Linked DNA regions of Anaeromyxobacter diazotrophicus. The protein of the gene in region 2 interacts with the protein of the main gene of each other region in a pairwise test. Links are inferred from orthologs where the notes say so. Each region holds a gene or a part of one and is shown on either strand. Other genes may lie near its edges. The genes, in order: HWY08_RS03475 and HWY08_RS14505.

What was found.
Region 1: the proteins of HWY08_RS14505 (region 2) and HWY08_RS03475 interact in binary tests that used the Escherichia coli proteins (3 or more experiments, as listed by UniProt). The link is inferred for Anaeromyxobacter diazotrophicus from one-to-one orthologs.

Annotation. Positions count from the first base shown.
Region 1 is NZ_BJTG01000002.1:110,154-113,330, forward strand. Bases 110-2,979 are described here. They hold HWY08_RS03475 (aminopeptidase P N-terminal domain-containing protein), read left to right. Parts: upstream 110-824; coding sequence 825-2,135; downstream 2,136-2,979. Other genes in these bases: HWY08_RS03470 (M61 family metallopeptidase), read left to right, coding at 110-808; HWY08_RS03485 (type I restriction-modification system subunit M), read left to right, coding at 2,553-2,979. Outside these bases: more of HWY08_RS03470, read left to right, coding at 1-109; more of HWY08_RS03485, read left to right, coding at 2,980-3,177.
Region 2 is NZ_BJTG01000007.1:4,189-7,405, forward strand. Bases 1-2,910 are described here. They hold HWY08_RS14505 (aminoacyl-histidine dipeptidase), read left to right. Parts: upstream 1-687; coding sequence 688-2,133; downstream 2,134-2,910. Other genes in these bases: HWY08_RS14500 (efflux RND transporter permease subunit), read left to right, coding at 1-617; HWY08_RS14510 (6-phosphofructokinase), read right to left, coding at 2,838-2,910. Also shown: more of HWY08_RS14510, read right to left, coding at 2,911-3,217. UniProt on the Escherichia coli protein: Dipeptidase with broad substrate specificity. Requires dipeptide substrates with an unblocked N-terminus and the amino group in the alpha or beta position.

The DNA.
Region 1 (3,177 bases), on a different replicon or contig from region 2:
CTACCTCGAGCACCTGGGCGAGGAGCTCACCGCGCTGGCGCGCCAGCCCGGCGCGGCCAAGATGAGCCTGGAGGAGGCGAGCTTCACCGCCTGGGTGAAGTACTACCGGCCCGACGAGAACTCCCCGAACAGCGCGGTCTCGTACTACCAGAAGGGCGAGCTGGTGGCGCTCCAGCTCGACCTGGCGCTGCGCCGCGCCGGCGGGTCGCTCGACGAGCTCGTGCGGGCGCTGGTGGAGCGGCACGGCGCGCGCGGCCTGCCCGAGGACGGCGTGGAGCGGGCGGTGGCGGAGCGGCTCGGCGCCGACGCGGCGCGCGCGTTCTTCGACCGGTACGTGCGCGGCACCGCGCCGCTCGAGCTCGACCTGGCGCAGCTCGGGCTCGCGGTGCGGCGGCGCCGGGCGCAAGGCTGGGACGACAAGGGCGGCACGCCCGCCAAGCCGGACGAGCGGCCGGCGCCGGGTTGGCTGGGGGCGGCGATCCCCGAGGGCCCGAAGCTGAAGGTGGCGAGCGTGCGCGAGGGCGGACCGGCCTGGAAGGCCGGCCTCTACGCCGACGACGAGATCGTGGCCGAGGACGGCCTGCGCGTGGATCGGGCGGCGCTGTGGAACCGGCTGTGCGAGCGCGGCCCGGGCGGCGCGCTGCGCCTCACCGTGTTCCGGCGCGACGAGCTCCTGGAGGTGGAGGTTCCGCTGGGCGAGGCGCCGGAGGACACGCTGTGGCTCGAGCCCGCCGCCGGCGCCGGCCCGGCCGAGCGCGCCGCCTTCGAGGCGTGGTGCGGCGCGCCCTTTCCGACCCGTCCCGCCTGAGCTAGGTTCGGCCGCCATGACCTTCGACCCGAGCCTGCACGCCGCCCGCCGCCGCGAGATCGCCGCCCGCATGGCGGCGGAGGGGGGCGGGGTGATGCTGCTCCCCGCCGCCGAGGAGAAGCTCCGCAACGCCGACGCCGAGTACCTGTTCCGGCAGGACTCGGACCACGCGTACGTGACGGGGCTCGACGAGCCGAGCGGGTGCGCGCTGCTCTACGCCGACGGCCGCTACGTGCTGTTCGTGCGGCCGCGCGACCCGGAGAAGGAGATCTGGACCGGCCGCCGGGCCGGGGTGGAGGGCGCGAAGGCGGCGTACGGCGCGACCGAGGCCTACCCGGTGGGCGAGCTCGACCAGCGCCTCCCGGCGCTGCTGGACGGCGCCGGCACGCTCTGGTTCAGCCTGGGCCGCGAAGCCACCTGGGACGTGCGGGTGGGGCGCGTCCTGTGCGACCTGCGGTCGAGGGCGCGCGCCGGGGCGCGGGCGCCGCTGCGGATGGCTGACCCCGCGCTCGTGCTGCACGAGCTCAGGCTGGTGAAGTCGGAGCCGGAGGTGCGCGCGCTGCGCAAGGCGGCCGAGATCACCGCCGAGGCGCACCTCGCCGCCATGCGCGACGGGCAGCCCGGCCGGCGCGAGTACCAGGTGCAGGCGGAGATCGAGTACGCCTTCCGCCGCCGCGGCGGGACCGGCCCCGGCTACGGGACGATCGTGGCCGCCGGCCCGAACGCCACCATCCTGCACTACCGCGCGAGCGACGCCCCGCTGAAGGACGGCGAGGTGTGCCTGGTGGACGCCGGCGCCGAGTACGACTTCTACACCGCCGACGTATCGCGGACCTTCCCCATCTCCGGGTCGTTCACGAAGGCGCAGCGCGCCGCGTACGAGGTGGTGCTCGACGCGCAGGTGAAGGCGATCGAGGAGGTGAAGCCCGGCGCCACGCTCGACGCCATCCACGACGCGACCGTCCGGCGGCTCATCGAGGGGATGCTGGCGCTCGGGCTGCTGCGGGGCACGGTGGACGAGCGCCTCGCCGACAAGTCGTACCGCAAGTACTACATGCACCGGACCAGCCACTGGCTCGGCATGGACGTGCACGACGTCGGCGCCTACTTCCTGGACGGCCGGCCGCGCCCGCTCGTGCCCGGCATGGTGGTGACCATCGAGCCCGGCCTCTACGTCCCGCCCGATGACGCGGCCGCCCCCGAGGCGCTGCGCGGGGTCGGCATCCGCATCGAGGACGACGTCCTCGTGACCGCCGAGGGCCACGAGAACCTCACCGCCTCGACGCCCAAGGACCCCGACGAGGTGGAGGCCTGCTGCGTCCGGTGAGGTCTGGGAGAGGCGCGCGAAGACTCCGCGCCTCCGTGCTTGACACCCCCAGGCCGGAACAGTAAAAACGCCGCCTTACGCGAGGGCAGCGCCTCCCGGGCGCCGCCGGCCGTCGAGCGGAAGAGTTTCATCGGGGAGTGGCTCAGCCTGGTAGAGCACTTGGTTCGGGACCAAGGGGTCGCAGGTTCGAATCCTGTCTCCCCGACCATCTAAACGCCCGTCATCGCAATGATTCTGCGGTGACGGGCGTCGTCGTTTCGGGCGACGTGGTGCGCTTTGTGGTGCGCCACGAGGTGCTCTAGTCTCGTCGCCCATGCGACGGGCCGCTTCAACCACCGCGCGGCCGAGCGCGTGGTGGCTAGCGCAGAGTCGCGCGCCGACAGGCCCTCCATCGTCACCGGGGATGTATATGGGCGTATGCGCTGGATCGCCCCCACGGAGAAAGACCTCGCAACCGAAACGCTCGAGAAGCGGCTGTGGACCGCTGCCGATGAGCTTCGTGCGAACAGTGGTCTCACCTCGGCGCAGTACGGCCAGCCCATTCTCGGCCTCATCTTCCTCCGCTTCGCCGACGCCAAGTTCGCGGCCCGCCGCGCTGCGCTGGACAAGGTCGCGACGGGCCGGCGCGGCTCGCGCGTCGACGAGCCGACCGCCTACCACGAGAAGGGCGTGCTGTACCTCGCGCCCGCGGCGCGCTTCGACGGCCTACGCGACTACCCGGAGGGCGGCAAGAACGGAAAGTCGCTCGGGCAGGCCATCGACGACGCGATGCGCGCCATAGAGGAGGCCAACCCGCAGCTCTCGGGCGTCCTCCCCAAGGCCTACTCCGGGTTCAATGCGCGCCTGCTGAAGGAGCTGCTTAAGATCTTCTCCACCATCCCGGTGGACCTCGAAGGCGACTCGTTCGGGAAGATCTACGAGTACTTCCTCGCCGAGTTCGCCATGGCGGAGGGGCAGGGCGGCGGCGAGTTCTACACGCCGCTTTCCATCGTCCGCCTCCTCGTCGAGATCCTGGAGCCATTCAAAGGTCGCGTGCTCGATC
Region 2 (3,217 bases):
TGGCGGGCCGGGTGGCGGCCGCGTGGCAGGCGGCGCGCGCCGGGGCGCCGGCGCTGGCGGGCGCCGAGATGCGGGTGGTCGGCGAGTCGCTCCTGCAGACGAAGGTCGGGGCGAGCCTGGTGCCGACCTTGGCGGAGAGCTTCACGCTCACGGTGGTGCTCATCTTCGCCGTCTTCCTGGTGCTCTTCCGCAGCGGGGTCGAGCGGCTCCTGGCGATGATCCCGTCGCTGTTCGCGCTCCTGGCCACCTTCCTCGGGATGCGCCTGCTCGGGGGGTCGCTCAACGTCGCCACCATCATCATCGCCACCACCGTCCTCGGCACCACCGAGAACGACCAGATCCACTTCTTCCACCACATGCACGAGCGCGCCGGCGCCGGGGTGGAGGAGCGGCTCCGCCACACCTTGAGGGTCTCGGGCCGCGCCATCGCCTTCGCGACCCTCATCAACGCGGCCGGGTTCCTCGGCCTGGCGGTCTCGAGCTTCCCGCCGCTCCGGCAGTTCGGGATCATGGCGTCGGCCGCCTTCCTGCTGGCGCTCCTGGCGGACTTCACGGCGCTGCCCGCCAGCCTCTGGATCGCGGCGCGGTGGCGCGCGCGGCGCCCGCCGGCACCCTGAGCCGATCCGGCTTTCCTCGCGCCGGGCCCGGGGCTAGCCTACGCCGCCACCCACGCACCGAGGAGCCCACGTGTCCGACCTCGCCGACCTCGAACCCCGCCCGCTGTGGAGGTACTTCCTCGAGCTGTCCCGCATCCCGCGCGGCTCGCGCAACGAGGCGGCGGCCATGCGCTGGGTGGCGGAGCAGGGGCGGGCGCTCGGGTGCGCGGTGGAGCAGGACGCGGTGGGGAACGTCCTCCTGCGCAAGGCGGCTGCGCGCGGCGGCGAGGGGCGCGCGCCGGTGGCGCTGCAGGTGCACGCCGACATGGTGTGCGAGAAGAACGAGGGCACTCCGCACGACTTCGAGCGGGACGGCATCGACGTCGTCCGGGACGGCGAGGTGGTGCGGGCGCGCGGCACGACGCTCGGCGCCGACGACGGCATCGGCGTGGCGGCGGCGCTGGCGGCCCTGGCCGATCCCGAGCTGCGGCACGGGCCGCTCGAGGTGCTCGTCACCGTGGACGAGGAGACCGGGCTCACCGGCGCCAACGCGGTCCGGCCCGGGTGGCTGGCGGCGAAGGTCCTCCTCAACCTGGACAGCGAGGAGGAGGGCGAGCTCACCATCGGGTGCGCCGGCGGCGTCGACACCGTCGCCACCCGCCGCGTGACGCGCGCCGCGCCCGCCGCCGGGAGCGTGCCGCTGCGGGTGAAGGTCTCCGGGCTGCGGGGCGGCCACTCCGGCACCGACATCGCGGCCGGCCGCGGCAACGCGCTGCGCGTCCTGGGGCAGGTGCTGGCCGCGCTGGCGGCCGGGGGAGGGTGCGAGCTCGCCTCGGTGCGCGGCGGCAACAAGCGCAACGCCATCGCCCGCGAGGCCTCGGCGGTGCTGCAGGTGGCGCCGGGCCGGGCGGCGGCGGTGCGCGAGGAGGTGGCGCGGCAGGAGGCCGCCTGGCGCGCGGCGCTGGGCGCCTTCGACCCGGGCCTGTCCGTGGCGGTGGAGCCGGGGAGCGCGGGGCCGGTGCTCTCGCCGGCCGACGCGCAGGCGGTGGTGGGGCTCCTCCTGGCGGGGCCGCACGGGGTGGAGGCGATGAGCCCGGACATCCCGGGGCTGGTCCAGACCTCGACCAACTTCGGCGTGTTCGAGACGCGGGACGACGCCGTCGAGGCGAACTTCCTCACCCGCAGCTCGGTCGACGCCTCCAAGTCGGCGCTGGCGGCGCGCATCGCGGGCGTGTGCGCGCTGGCGGGCTTCGAGACCCACACCACGGGCGGCTACCCGGGCTGGAAGCCCGAGCCGGGCGCGCCCGTCGTGAAGCTCGTCGACGGCGTCCACCGGGAGCTGTTCGGCAAGCCCATGGTGGTCCGCGCCATCCACGCGGGCCTGGAGTGCGGCCTCATCGGCGAGAAGTACCCGGGCCTGCAGATGGTCTCGTTCGGCCCGACCATGTGGGACGCCCACACGCCCGACGAGCGGGTGAGCATCGCCTCCGTGCAGAACTTCTGGCGGCTGCTGCGCGCGGTGCTCGAGCGCGTCTGAGCCGCCGCTGCCGGCCCCTGCCGGCCGCTGCCGGGAGCGAGCCTCTCCTTCCTGCGCGAAGAGAGAGCGGGTCCGAGCGGGGGCGGCGGGGTGGCCCTCCGGCGGTGCTCGGCAAACGACCTGCCGGGTGGGATCCGGCGGCCGGTGCAGAAACGCTCGGCGGCTTGCACCGCAACGTGCCGCGCCGCGGAGGCGCGAGAGGAACGCGCGCCGGCGCGGCACCGGCGGTGCAGCGCCCGTTCATCGGGAGTGGTCTTCCGCAGGTCGGCCTCCGCTCCGGCGGAGGGCCACCCCGCCGCCCCCCTGGCGGGCGGGATCTGAGCGCTCAAAGTTCGCGATCGCGGCGAGCGGAACGCTCGGGGGCACGATCACGCCGAGCGGTCGGTTCCCATGCGCGGGAGTCGGGGTGGCCACTCGCCGGAGCGCAGCCAGACCTGCGGACGGACCCGCCCGCCCTACGCCCGGCCAGCAACGCCGGTGCCACGCCGACCCGTGCGCCGCGCGTACCGCGTCGGCGTGGCACGTCGCGTTGCCGGGCCTGGAGCGTTTCCGCCGACGCCCGCCTACCCAGCCCGGCAGGTCGTTGGCGAGCACCGCCGAGTGGCCACCCCGACGCACGCAGCACGGAACCGATCCGCGGACTGGCGGGCGTCACCCCGACGCACGCAGCTCGGAGCTGATCGGGCGCCGCCCCGGCGGAGCGCTCAGGCCCGGTTGAGGAAGATGGGCAGCCCGCGCTTCGCGGCGTAACTCGGCCGGAGGCGGTCGGTGTTGTACATGGACGCGAGGTCGACCTTGCGGGGCCCGAGCTTGGGGTCGGGGATGGGCACGAGGTCGTACTTGCCGTCGACGAGGGCCGACATGAGACCGCTCTTGCCCTCCAGCATGGCGTCGAAGGCCATGGTGCCGTAGGTGAGCGCCACCAGCTTGTCGATGAAGTCGGGGTCGCCGGAGCGCAGGTCGTAGGTGAGGTCGGAGACGATGGTCTCCTCGCCGGTGCGGGCCTTGATCTCGTCCGAGAGCGACTCGGCGACGCTGGCCTTCTTGCGGTGGCCGAAGGCGTCGGCGTCGCCGTACTCCTGCA